DNA from 3 places in the Aeromonas sp. HMWF016 genome. Region 3 is predicted to be linked to each of the others. Evidence: riboswitches for the same ligand, from Rfam matches in the RefSeq annotation. Region 3 holds a riboswitch; each other region holds the start of a gene.
The links. Region 3 has a riboswitch for cyclic di-GMP ahead of AACS24_RS19985 (glycosyl hydrolase family 18 protein). Riboswitches for the same ligand answer to the same signal wherever they lie in the genome.

Region 1 (4,666 bases), on a different contig from region 3:
CATGTCGCTGGCACGCTGGCGAATGTATTGCTCCAGCTTGCGCACATACTCCATCTGCTGCACGCTCTGCTTGCCAAAACCGGCCTTGTCACCGAGTTCGGAACTCAGCAGCTGGCCAGCCTGATCGACAATAGTGACCGCCCCCGGTTTCATGCCAGAGATACTGCCTGCCACCAGGTTGGCAATGGCCTCGACCTGGCCGGGCTCCATGGCCTGCCCAGGTTGCAGATCGAGCATGACGGATGCACTCGGTTTCTCCTCGTCACGACCGACAAAGAGAGTGCGTTTGGGAATGGCGAGATGGACGCGGGCACTGCGCACCGCATCCAGCGAAATGATGGTGCGCGCCAGTTCGCCTTCCAGCGCGTGGCGATAACGGGCCCCCTCCATAAACTCACTGGTGCCGAGGCCGGTGACATTGTCCAGCCCCTCCAGACCCGCCGGCATGGCCGCTCTCACCCCTCTGGCCGCCAAGGCCATACGAACATGGGCCAGCTGATTCTCCGGCACCAGGATCTGGCCAGAGCTCTTCTCCAGCCGGAACGGCACCTGCTCCTTCTCCAGCATCTCCATGATGTTGGCGGTATCGTAGAGCTCCTGCTTGCCGTACAGGGGGACGTAGTTTTTGCTGGACGTCCACAGAATGACGACGATTGTGCCGGCAACGATGGCAGCCAGCAGGGCAATGGTCAGGATCGATTTATTGTCACGGGAGAGGCTGCGCCAGTTGCGAAGGCCCTCCTGCACGCGTGTTCTGAAGGAATCCGAAGCCCCTTGCGGGGACGTTACCAGTTCAGTCATCACTTACCTCAGAGCGGCATGCGCATAATGTCGTCAAAACCGGTCATCAGCTTGTTGCGCACCTGCATCAGGGCTGAAAAGCTGAGACCCGCTTTCTGACTGGCCACCATAGCCCCGACCAGATCATCGCTCTGGCCGGCATCAACAGCCGTCATCATGGCTGAAGCCATGTTCTGCTGTTCGTTGACTCTGCCGACAACGTCGCGCATGGCGTCGCTGAATGACACATTTGAGAGATCGTTGGATTCGATGGAAGGAGCCTGAGTGGCAACTCGTTGCATCTCCTGCATCTGCTGCAAAAGCGTTGCCTGTGATGACATCATTTCAATCTTCACGCCGTTATCCCTTAGTTTTGAAGCTGCTGCTCGATATCAATGCCCTGCTCACGCATCGCCGCCAGCTTGTATCTCAGAGCCCGGGTGGTCATCCCGAGCGCTTCTGCCGTGCGGGTACGATGGCCACGGAAGCGGCGCAAGGTCTCTAGTACAAATTGAAATTCTGCGTGCCGACGCGTCTCGCTCAACCCTTCCGGGGCGGAAAGGACTTCCGCCAATTCATGTTCGGGTTCCGCGACATAGCTGGGCAGCATCAAATCGACCGCTTGAATATGCAATCCGCGAGCCATGATTAATGAACGTTGAATGACGTTATCCAGCTCCCTGACGTTGCCCGGCCACTGATAAGCCAGCAGTTGCTTGCGGGCACTCTCGCTCAGGCGATATCCCTGCTGAGGCGCATAGCGTTCGATGAAATATTCAGCCAGCGGCAATATGTCATCAGGACGCTCGCGCAGTGCCGGCCAGTTCATCGGCAACACATCGAGGCGATAGAAGAGATCTTCCCTGAACTGGCCGGCAGCCACCAGATTACGCAGATCCTTGTTGCTGGCGGCGATGATCCGCACATCCAGCGCGATGGTCTGATGGCTACCGAGGCGCTCCACCTCACGCTCCTGCAAAACTCGCAACAACTTCGCCTGCAGTGACAGGGGCAACTCGGAGATTTCGTCGAGCATCAGGGTTCCGCCCTGCGCCTGCTCGAACTTGCCGGGCTGCGAACCCGTCGCACCGGTGAAGGCCCCCTTGTTGTGGCCAAACAGAATGGATTCGAGCATGGACTCGGGAATAGCGGCGCAGTTGATGGCGACAAACGGCTTGTGAGCACGGCTGGACATCTCGTGGATGTAACGCGCCAGACGCTCCTTGCCCGTTCCCGACTCACCGCCGATAAGAATGGTGGCAGCCGTTTTGGCTGCCCGGCGGGCAAGCTGCAACACTTGCAGGCTCATGGTCGAGACCGCGATCAGGTCTGGAATGGCCTGCCGCAGACGCAGTGCGCCCTTCACCACATCCAGCATCTGCTGCCCCCCGAAGGGCTTGATGATGTAGTCAATGGCACCGGCTCGCATCGCTTCTGCCGCAAGATAGGCCTGACGCTCATTAACCAGAATCACGCAATCAATGCCGCTAAAATCATGCACCAATTGAGGACCTACTTCGGTCATGAGATCCATATCGAGCAGGATTAAATCAACGGAACGACTGCCGAGAATTAATCTCGACTTGCGAATAGAGTCACAGCGGGAAACAGCATATCCCTGTGCAGCCAATATTCCTTCAATATCGTTCCCATCGACCATAGATGAGCTGATTAACAATAAATGGGGATCTTTCCCAAGACTGGCTGGTCTTGAGCTTTTTTTGATAGATACATCCGAAAGCATATGAACCCGAACCCGTGATTGTGGATAAAACAATCAACAGAACTGAAATGCCGAAATAAAAGACGCACAGGTACGCAGGCACTTCTAACGAGCACCTGCATCAAACCAGTGTTATATCAAGGCGGTAACAATGGCCTTGGCAACCCCGCTATCATGAGCATTCCTGCTTTTAGACCGGAGGCTTTGCGTCCTGACTTTTCAGTTCAGTTTGCCTTTTTCATGCGACTGCCCGTATTTGGACAAGACAGCACCAAATTAGTGGTGACTGCTGAGTGACACATGCGAATTTTTATATTTGTTATTTATCTTTGACGACCAAATGCGTCAAAAACAGTCACATCATAACGGCTTACAATTACAATTCAAGTAGATAGGCGGAATATATTCTTCCCATTTGCCTATTAACATGGCAGCCCTGTTTCAGCCTAGCGTACCAATAACCTCCACTCTCAACTCTTCCGGTATTTCATTATATGAGAGCACTTTGAGACCTTTTGCAAAAGATCGGGCATAACGCGCGATCAAGGGTCTAAGTTGTGGCATCACGACCAGTACCGGGGCATATCCTTGCTGCTGCAGCTGCTCTTTAACCAGCGGCATATTTTGCTGCAGCTGTGCCAGCAGTTGCGGATCAACCGGAAAACTGTCCAGCTGGATTTTCCCCTGCTGCTGCGACTGGTTCATAGCCGCCAGCAGGGTCTGCTCAAGACGGTCATCGAGCGTGAAGGTGGCAAGCACATCACGGCTACCGATCGCCTGTCTCACAATCTGGCGCTTCAAGGCACAACGAACATCGGAAGCAAGCAGCACGGGATCCTTGGTCAGCTCGCTGGCATCGAGCAGGGTCGTCGCCACCGTGCGTATATCCGTCAGGCTGACCTGTTCCTTTAGCAATTGCCGAAAAACTCGCAACTGCTGCATCTGGGTCAGGGCCAGATTGAGCTCTTCCGCCAGACGGGGCGACTGGGCCGCAAGATGTTGCCCCAGCTTGCCCACCTCGTCATGGCCAAAGAGGGCATCAAGCTGCTCACGCAGCAGCTTGCTGGCATGGGTCGCAATCACCGTTGCCGAATCCACCACCGAATAGCCAAGATTCAATGCCTTGGCCTTGTTTTCCGGTGAAATCCAGACTGCGCTCATGCCATATGCAGGATCCTGGGTCAGCTCGCCATCCAGCGAGCCATAGGTCTCGCCGCTGCTGATGGCCATCAGACGCTGACAATCGACATTGCCGGACGCCAGTGCCACACCGGAGAGCTTGATCCGGTACTGATCGGGCTGCAGCTGCAAATTGTCGCGAACCCGGATCTCGGGCAGCAGAAAACCGTACTGTTCCGATAGGGTTTTGCGAATGCCGCGCACCCGAGCCAGCAGCTCGGCACCTTTGTCAGCTTCCGCCAGCGGGACCAACCGATAGCCCAGTTCGATGGCGACGGTATCGACCGGCGGCAGATCCTGCCACTCCAGCCCTTGTGGTTCCGGCTGGGCAATCTGGCGAGCCAGCTCCTGCGCGGCATCCAGATCTGGAGTATTGACCACCCGTTTGCTCACGCTCCAGCCAGTCCAGGCCAGCACGGCGGCAAAGCTGAGGAAGGCCAGCATCGGCATGCCCGGCACCAGCCCCAGTACCAGCATGATGGCGGCGGCGGTATAGATGACGCGGGGAGAAGCCAGGATCTGGTCACCCACCTGATCCGCCATCTCACCTTCATCGCTGACCCGGGTCACAATGATGGCGGCAGCAGTAGACATCAGCAGCGAGGGGATCTGGGCAACCAAACCATCACCAATGGTCAGCAGGGCATAGCGCTGGAAGGCTTCGGCAACCGGCAGGGCGTGCTGGAAAATACCGATGGCAAGGCCGCCAACCAGGTTGATGATGAGTACCAGCATGCCGGCAATCGCATCACCGCGCACAAACTTGGAGGCACCATCCATCGCCCCGTAGAAGTCGGCTTCACGGGCGATCTCGTCCCGTCGAGCCCGCGCCTGATGCTGATCCATGGTGCCGGCATTGAGGTCGGCATCGATGGCCATCTGCTTGCCCGGCATCGCATCCAGGGTAAAGCGGGCAGACACCTCGGAGATCCGCTCGCCACCCTTGGTGATAACCACAAAGTTGATGATCATCAGGATCACGAA
Region 2 (4,666 bases), on a different contig from region 3:
AAGGCATGAGAAAAGGGACCAAAAGGTCCCTTTTTATGGCAAAAATCACGCCTTGATCCCACTATGCCGCAAAAGCGTATCTGCTTGAAGCTCACCGCTACGGCGGGGATGAAAGGTTATGCAGCAATCCCGCTATGGCGCAGCAGCGCATCGACCTTTGGCTCCCGACCGCGGAAGGCACGGAACAGCTCCATCGGCTCCTTCGAGCCCCCTTTCTCCAGAATGTTCTGCAGGAAGGATTGGCCGGTCGCCGGGTTGAAGATCCCCTCCTCCTCGAAACGGGAGAAGGCATCGGCAGAGAGCACTTCCGCCCATTTGTAGCTGTAGTAGCCCGCCGCATAACCGCCCGCGAAGATATGGGAGAAGCTGTGCTGGAAGCGGTTGAACGCCGGCGGCGTCATCACCGCCACCTGGCTGCGCACCTCATCCAGCAGCGCCGGGATCTGATCCTGTTTGGCCGGGTCAAACTCCTGATGCAGACGGAAGTCGAACAGAGCGAACTCCAGCTGACGCAGCATCTGCATGGCGGCCTGGAAGTTGCGGGCGGTCAGCATCTTCTCCAGCAGATCGGCAGGCAACGGCTCGCCGGTCTCGTAGTGGCCGGAGATAAAGGCCAGCGCCTCGGACTCCCAGCACCAGTTCTCGAGGAACTGGCTCGGCAACTCGACCGCATCCCAGGCCACGCCGTTGATGCCGGCCACGCCAGCCACGTCGATGCGGGTCAGCATGTGGTGAATGCCGTGACCGAATTCGTGGAACAGAGTAACCACTTCGTCATGGGTAAAGAGCGCAGGCTTGCCATCCACCGGGCCGTTGAAGTTGCAGGTCAGGTAGGCGACCGGCTTTTGCAGCGACCCATCCTGACGGTAGCGACGACCCAGGCAGACATCCATCCAGGCTCCGCCCCGCTTGTGCTCGCGGGCGTAGAGATCGAGATAGAAGCTACCACGCAGTTCGTCCTCGCTATCGAAGATGTCGTAGAAGCGCACATCCGGATGCCAGGTGTCGATGCCGAGGCGCTCGCGCACTTTCATGCCGAACACCCGCTTGACCACTTCGAACAACCCCTTCACCACCTTGTTGGCGGGGAAGTAGGGGCGCAGCTGCTCGTCGGAGATGGAGAATTTGTGCTGCTTGAGCTTCTCGGCGTAGTAGGCGAGATCCCAGGCTGCCAGCTCGCTCTGGCCGTGTTGTTCGGCGGCAAAGGCGCGGATCTCTTCCAGCTCTGCTTTGCCTTGCGGCAGGGATTTGGCCGCCAGATCGGTGAGGAAATCCACCACCTGGCTGGTCTTGTCAGCCATCTTGGTCGCCAGCGACAGCTCGGCATAGTTGGCAAAGCCCAACAACCGGGCCAGCTCGCTGCGCAGGGTGAGCAGCTCGGTCATGATGGCGGAGTTGTCCCACTTGCCAGCATTGGGCCCCTGATCGGAAGCGCGGGTGGTGAAGGCTTCATACATCTCGGCCCGCAGCTCGCGGTTGTCGGCATACATCATCACCGGCAGGTAGGAGGGAATATCCAGCGTGAACAGCCACCCCTCCTTGCCTTTGAACTCGGCCATCTGGCGAGCCGCCGCCAGCACGCTCTCCGGCAGACCGGCCAGCTCAGCCTCATCGGCCACCAGCTTGTGCCAGCCCTGGGTCGCATCCAGCACGTTGTTGCTGAAGCGGGAAGCCAGCTCGGAGAGGCGGGCCTGAATTTCGCCGTAGCGCTGCTGCGCCTCGGCAGGCAGACCAATACCGGAGAGGCGGAAGTCGCGCAGGGTGTTCTGGATCTCCTTGCGCTGGGCGCCGCCAAGCCGCGGGAAATCATCGCTCTCGGAGAGCGCCAGATAGGCTTGATAGAGCCCCTCGTGTTGACCGACATAGGTCTGGAATTCGGAGAGCAGCGGCAGACAGGCATCGTGGGCCGCGCGCAGTGGTTCGCTGTTGAGCACGGAGTTGAGGTGGCTGACCGGTGACCAGATCCGCGCCAGACGGTCGTTGACCTCTTCCAGCGGGGCGATCAGGCTGTCCCAGGTGTGGGGCTCGGAGTGCGCCAGCACATCCTTGATCTTCTGTTTGCAATCGGCGATGGCCTGCGTCACGGCGGGCTGTACATGATCAGGCTGGATCTGGCTGAAAGGGGGCAGCGAATCCATTGACAGCAAAGGGTTATTCATCCCGGTTACCTCTTGTTTGGTCTTGAACAGACCGCTTTAGCAGCTCTTCATGGTTCTCTAACATGTGGCCAAGTCACGCAATAATCAAGCTTCAATCCGCCTGTCGGCACGGTTTTCCCCTCTTTGTGAGCTCAAACACCTCTCTGCCAGACACTGGACGGCAACAGCATGAATAATCGGTACTTTTTTGCTCTTTTTACGGCTTTTTCAACTCTCGAACAACAAGGGAGCAGACCAAATCCAATCAACAAAGGAGTACATCACAACAGACTATCACCGGCCCTTTCCATGCTTGGAAAATAATTAATCAATAAGTTAATAACTAAAACAAATCATGCACATACGTTGATTAATTTGTTTTTAAGTGCATATCATAAGCAGCCTGTTACTCAGGTCACTTGATTCTCCGTGCCGCACGGAGAACGGGTGAAAAAGGCAAAGTGAACCGAAAGGGCACGACGCAAAGCCACCGGTCTAAGGGAGATTTCCTATGACAGCGGGGCTGCCCCCGGGAGCGTTCGGCCATAGCTGGACGCTCCGTTTGTACTGTATGGAGATATCAAGATGAACAAATTGAAGTTATCCCTGCTGGGCTGTCTGCTCGGCATGGGCGCCCCCATGGCGCAGGCCGCCTCGGCCGGTCAGGCCATGGTCAATCCCCAATCCGGAGTCGTCGTGGGTTACTGGCACAACTGGTGCGGTGGCTCTGGCTATCAGGGCGGTACCGCTCCCTGCGTCAAGCTCGACCAAGTCAATCCGCAATACAACGTGGTCGATGTCTCCTTCATGAAGGTGTATGGCAGCGATCCCATCCCCACCTTCAAGCTCGACCCGGCTACCGGCATGAGCGAGAGCCAGTTTATCGAGCAAATTGCCCTGCTGAACAGCCAGGGCCGCTCCGTGTTGCTGGCGCTGGGCGGTGCCGATGCCCATATCGAGCTGCGTACCGGTCAGGAGCAGGCCTTCGCCGACGAGATCATCCGTCTGGTGGAGACCTATGGCTTCGACGGTCTGGACATCGATCTGGAGCAGTCCGCCATCACTGCCGCCAACAACCAGACCGTGATCCCGGCTGCCCTGCGGCTGGTCAAGGACCACTACCGCGCGCAGGGGAAAAACTTCCTCATCACCATGGCGCCCGAATTCCCCTACCTGACCGCCAGCGGTCTCTATACCCCCTATCTGCGGGCGCTGGAAGGCTACTACGACTGGATCAACCCCCAGTTCTACAACCAGGGGGGCGACGGCATCTGGATCGACGGGGTAGGCTGGATCGCCCAGAACAACGATGCCCTGAAAGAGGAGTTCATCTACTACATGGCGGACTCTCTCATCAACGGCAGTCGCGGCTACTACAAGATCCCCCACGACAAGCTGGTATTCGGTATCCCGACCAATATCGATGCCGCCGCCACCGGTTACGTCAAGAATCCACAGGATCTCTTCGACGCCTTCAACCGCCTCAAGAGTCAGGGTCAGCCCCTGCGCGGCGTGATGACCTGGTCCATTAACTGGGACATGGGTCGCAGCGCGGCCGGTCAGGCCTACAACGAAGCCTTCATCAAGAGCTACGGCCCCTTCATCCACGAGCAGAACATCACCCCGCCGGACGAGAACGGCAAGCCGGTGTTCAGTGGCCTGAGCGATGCCCGCGTCAAGCACGGCACCCGCTTTGACCCGCTGGCCGGCGTCAGCGCCAGTGACAAGGAAGATGGCGATCTGACCAGCCAGATCCAGGTGGAAGGGAGCGTTGATACCCAGCGTATCGGCCTCTATCCCCTCACCTACAAGGTGAGCGACAGCGACAACCAGACTACCGAGCAGGTTCGCACCGTCGAGGTCTACAGCATGAAGCCGGTCTTTACCGGTATTGCGGACACTACTATCGAGCTCGGTACGCCGTTCAACGCCATGGCCGGCGTCAGCGCCCATGATGAGGAAGATGGCGATCTGACCGCCAACATTCAGGTCAGCGGCAACGTCGACAGCAGCAAGGTCGGCCGCTACACCCTCACCTATCAGGTGAGCGATAGCGCAGGCCAGCGCGTCACCCAGCAGCGCAACGTGACCGTCAGGGAGCAGGGCGCCATCTGTCAGAACAGCTGGGATGCCAAAAAGACCTACGTCGGCGGCGACATCGTCAGCCACAACGGCAAGAGCTGGCGCGCCGAATGGTGGACCCAGAACGATGAGCCGGGTACGACCGGTGAGTGGGGCGTCTGGCGTCTGCAGGGAGAGAGCGACTGCGATGGTGGCGAGAAGCCGCCGGTGATCGGCAGCAGCGACTTCACCGTCAGCGCCATGGGTTCCGACTACACCATAGTCAACGGTCAGGTCACCATCCGCTTCAACATCACCACCGCCAACCCGGTGCAGATCTCTGCCACGCTGGAGCAGAACGGCCGCAGCTATGGCAACACTACCAGTCTGGTGAACGGTACCAGCGCACTGGTATTGCAAGGCAGCAATGTGACCGATGGTAGCTATGAAGTGGTGATCAACGGTCT
Region 3 (4,666 bases):
CACCTTGTGGAAATCCTTCTCGTTGGCAATCCCGTCGGAGTTCTGGTTGCCGCCGCTCTCCACCACTTTCAGCCCCATCCCGCTCTGATCGGTGATGGTGTCAGAGGTAGAGGTAGGCACCAGGAACTCGATGCGGGCGCCGCCCGGAATGGTCTGGGTCGAGTTGTTGGTGAGCTTCAGGGTCGGGTTGATCGGATAGTTGGAATCACCCTCCTTGAAACCGGAGAGGCTCACCGCGATGTCGAGCTGGGCCGCCGGAGCCGCCAGATCGTTCTGCTTGGTGTTGTACTTGGTCGCCTTAGCGAACTTGTCGTAGGCGAGCGTGGTCAGGGTATCCCCCATGCCGTACTCTTTTTTCACCGGATCGTAGGCGTAGTCACCCGCCATCTCCCAGAACATCACGCCACCCAGACCACGATTGACGATGTAGTCAAGCTTGTGACCCATGGACTCCTCATCCTCGGTGGAGAGAAACACCTTCTTCTCTTCGTTCCACAGCCAGGGGGCATGGGCCTTGTCGTCGTAGTAACGGACATACTTGCCCTGCATCACGTGGGCCGGATTGTTGGGATCCAGACCCCAGGCCTGACCGTAGCTCGGCATGGTGGTGATCCCCAAATCGGCTGCGTGCTCCAGGTTCTTGGCATGCCACATGGGGACGGCGCCACCGCCGATCTCCTTGCCGTTCTTGTCCAGATCGTGCCAGATGTTGTCGATACCGACCGCACCGTTACCGCACGGAATAGTGCCGCCACCGGTACCCGGCTGACAATCGCTCTGGCTCGGCAGTGCTGCCTTGCCACCCAGACCGTGAGTGCCACCGCTGACCCCCTGCCAACCACGGGTGTAGTAAGGCACGCCCACGTTGATCTTGCCGGCCGCCAATGCGCCACGGAAGTAGTGGGCAGACCAGGCCGCGTTGAGGTAGCCGATACCGCCAAACTGGCTCTGGGTATAAACGCCCCAGTGGGCAAGTTCGGCATCCGCCTTATTGTCAAACAGGGCGGCGTTGTGACCGACAAAGTGGTTCCAGGCACCGTGGAAGTCGTAGGTCATCAGGTTGACGTAGTCGAGGTACTGGGTGACCTGGAAGTTCTCCATGCCGCGCAGCAGATAAGCCGAAGCCGGCGAGGCGATGGTCAGCATGTACTTGCGGCCATCCTCGCTGCCCGCCGTATCCAGCTTGCTGCGCAGGGTTTGCATCATCACCTTGTAGTTGGCAAACAGCTTGCCGCGGCACTGGTTGGAGAGCGGGAAGTCGTTGGGGTTGCCCGCATCCTTCATGGAGGTGGGGTATTCGTAGTCGATATCGACCCCGTCAAAACCGTACTGACGGATAAAGCTCACCGCCGAGCTGGCAAGCGCATTGATGCCGTCGGTATTGACCGAGCAATCGCCCTTGGTGGTGGCGGTGTAGAAGCCGCGCGTATCGGCCCAGCCCCCGACTGAGATCAGGGTCTTCACGTCCGGATACTGCTTCTTGAACTTCGACAGCAGGTTGAAGTGGCCCTTGTAGGCGAACTCCGGATCCATCTCGGCACCCGGCACGCCATCCCAGGTCATCTTGGTCGCCGAGTCATCCACCTTGATGGTGTGGCTCTGCTCGTCCACCGCTGCGAAGGCGTAGTTGATGTGGGTGATCTTGCTCCAGGGGATATCGCTCACCAGATAGGCGGGCAGGCCATTCTTGCCGGTGCGCCAGGAGGTGAAGTAGCCGATGACCCGGCGAGCATGGTCATCACCCATGCACTCGTAGCCATCCGGGCGGTAGATCTGGCGGATATCGCAGGAGAGGTTGCCGCCGGACGGCGGCAGTGCGGCCTCCTCGACAGTGACGCTCACTGCCGCTGACTCGCCTACCAGATTGCTCTTGTCAGTGGCAACCAGCTTGAGGGAGGCACTGCCTTTGGCATCGGGCGTCCAGTTGACCTGCCAGGGGGCGGCATTGTCTTCCCCTACCTTCTTGCCATCGACAAACAGCTCGACTTTGGCCACATCGTTGTTGGCATCAGTGACGTTGCCGCTCACCGCCACGCTGCGACCCAGCGTTACCTTGGCACCACTGGCCGGGCTGCTGATGCTCACCTTGGGCGCCTCTGGTGCTACCACGGCGGCAACGTTGAAGCTCGAATCCGCCTCGCTCAGTACCTTGCCATCCTTATCCAGCGCCCGCGCTTTCAGGGCGTGAGCCCCAACGCCTGCGGCACTCCAGCTGGCGCCCCAGGGCGAGGCGCTGGCCGTGGCCGCGAGTTTGCCGTCGATAAGGTATTCCACCCGGGCCAGCGCAGTGACCGGGCCACTCAGGGTCACCGCCAGCGCCACGCTGGCCCCTTCGTTGAAGCTGGCACCGGCAGCCGGCGAGCTGACGGCCACACCGAGCGCCGGTGGCGGTACTTCGCCGCCGTAGAGCTTCCAGGCATCCGCCCAGACCACACCGACACCGGGTTCATAGTGATAGGGTGATGCCCCGCACCAGCCCGAGTAGGGGAACTCTTTGCATTCATAGAGGGCGCCGGCATTGCTGACGATGTCACCGGCTTTGTAGGCGGTACCGGCCTTGTAGGCAGGATAGGCTGCCTGCGCCCAGGCGGGCATGGCAGAGATGGCCACCAGCACGGCAAGCCGGCTGGGCCTCAGGAACTGTTGCATATTGTTATCTTCCTTGTTTTGTCTTGGCATTGGTGACCAAGGCAAAGCACAAGCGCAACCTGCATGAAGGGAGGGAGACTACCGGCCATGGACTTGCCGCACACTGCCTCTTCACCCAGGGAAACCCCGCTATCTGGATCATTATCTGATCGAAAGACCGGAGGTATTGCGTCCCGGCATTTCAACCGGTTTGCCCTTTACCTGGGTTCCGTGAGGAACAAACCGAGTATAGAAAGCATGCAGCCGAGTCTCAATCTTCATTCTCGGAGAAAAATATGTGGTTGCCAGCAGGATCACACTTTCCCACCACGACAGCAGTTAAGTATTTTGTCAGTAATTTCAAAGTGTTAGCCAAGTCAAAAAACACCAACGCGAGCTCATTTGTATCCCTATAATGTGCGTTGGCTCACTGGTGTGACATGCCAGAAATGTGACAATGCGCGCCCTTGGTCAACGACCAGGACTATGGAAACACTGGCAAAAATAAAAAAGGAACTCTTATGAAAGGTACTCGCACCCTGCTGTCGCTGGCCGTGGGGCTGGCCCTCACTGCCCCCGGCGCCCACGCCGCCTTCGTCTGCCCCGCAGATCCGGCGCAACTCACCCCGATCCCGACCATTCAGGGAACAGGATCAGGGAGCCCATTTGCTACCGACACGGTGACCGATAAAAACGGCAACATTACGGGAAAAATCAGTCCGGGTACCTTCATGGTACGCGGTGTCGTCACCACCCTCGGCCAGAGCCTGACCAAAGGCTTCTATCTGACTGATCCGGCGGGAGATGGCAACCCGGCCACCTCGGATGGCATCTTCGTCTATCTCAATGACAGCAAACTTGCGGCCAACTACCCGACCCTCAAACCGGGGGCAGAAGTTTGCCTCGAAGCCAGGGTCGAGGAGTACTACGGCGGCACCCAGCTCAAACCCACCTTCGAGGCCAACAAGGCCCGCCTGCAGGTCACAGCGCAGGGGCTGACGGTGCCAACCAGCGTATTGCAGGTCAATGAAGGGGAGACGCTGGCGCAGGCGCTCAATCGCCACGAAGGGATGCGGGTACGGCTCGACAGCAGCAGCGATCTCCACCTGACCCGCAACTACGGTTTCGACTACAAGGTTTATCGCAACAACGTCGAGCTCTCCCACAAGGCGCCACTGCTCAAGCCGACCCAGATCCATGTTGCCAGCAGTCCGGCAGCGGTCGCTCTGGCCGCCAAAAATGGCAGCAACCGGCTGGTGGTCGAGTCTGATTACAAGGCGCCGGATGGCGTACTGCCCTGGTTCCCGGGCTGGGATGCCGATCAGGGCTATCTGCGTATCGGTGATCAACTGACCGGGCTGGAGGGGGTCATCGTCTACAACAAGGATGCCTTCCGTCTGGTGGTACCGAACGATGTCACCCTGAGCGCCGGCGCCCTGCTGCGTACACCGGAAGATGACCGCCAGCCGGCCCCCGCCCGGGCCCGTGGCAGCAATCTGCGGATCGGCAGCTTCAACGTGCTCAACTACTTCACCAGCCACTCCAGCATTGGCGGCGCGCTCAACGTGCTGTGCAAAGATCAGGCGGATGCCGACAACGCCAAAGGGTGCAACCGCGGCGCCAAGAGCCAGGCCGACTTCGAGAAGCAGCGCACCAAGATCGTCAACGCCATCACCGAGATGGATGCCGATCTGCTCGGCCTGATGGAGATGGAGAACAACGGCTTTGGCGACAACTCTGCCATCAACAATCTGGTGACCCGTCTCAACGAGCAGCAGAAGGATGCGAGCAAGCACTACGCCTATGTCCGGCTGCCGGCGAGCTTCCTCACCAGCGACAAATTCTTCGGTGGCGACGCCATCATGGTGGCCATGATCTATCGCCCGGCCCTGCTCACCCCGGCCAGCGAGGCAAACGTCATCCGCATGCCAGAGCAGCGCTATACCACGGGTGGCGTGGCCAAAACCGCCGGCCAGCGCGATTCACTGGTGCAGAGCTTTACCGTCGCGGGCAGCAAAAATCCGCTGACGCTGGTGGT

Region 1: another riboswitch for cyclic di-GMP. It lies ahead of lafK (lateral flagellar response regulator transcription factor LafK); the one in region 3 lies ahead of AACS24_RS19985 (glycosyl hydrolase family 18 protein).
Region 2: another riboswitch for cyclic di-GMP. It lies ahead of AACS24_RS08045 (immunoglobulin-like domain-containing protein); the one in region 3 lies ahead of AACS24_RS19985 (glycosyl hydrolase family 18 protein).

Annotation. Positions count from the first base shown of each region.
Region 1 is NZ_CAWNWX010000082.1:128,393-133,058, forward strand. It holds gene fliFL (lateral flagellar M-ring protein FliFL) at 1-792, opposite strand, end outside; gene lfiE (lateral flagellar hook-basal body complex protein LfiE) at 810-1,136, opposite strand; gene lafK (lateral flagellar response regulator transcription factor LafK) at 1,148-2,410, opposite strand; cyclic di-GMP riboswitch class I at 2,660-2,747, opposite strand; gene lfhA (lateral flagellar biosynthesis protein LfhA) at 2,945-4,666, opposite strand, start outside.
Region 2 is NZ_CAWNWX010000054.1:10,055-14,720, reverse strand. It holds gene prlC (oligopeptidase A) at 117-2,159, opposite strand; cyclic di-GMP riboswitch class I at 2,584-2,669, shown strand; gene AACS24_RS08045 (immunoglobulin-like domain-containing protein) at 2,724-4,666, shown strand, end outside.
Region 3 is NZ_CAWNWX010000114.1:79,117-83,782, forward strand. It holds gene AACS24_RS19985 (glycosyl hydrolase family 18 protein) at 1-2,649, opposite strand, end outside; cyclic di-GMP riboswitch class I at 2,766-2,854, opposite strand; gene AACS24_RS19990 (ExeM/NucH family extracellular endonuclease) at 3,150-4,666, shown strand, end outside.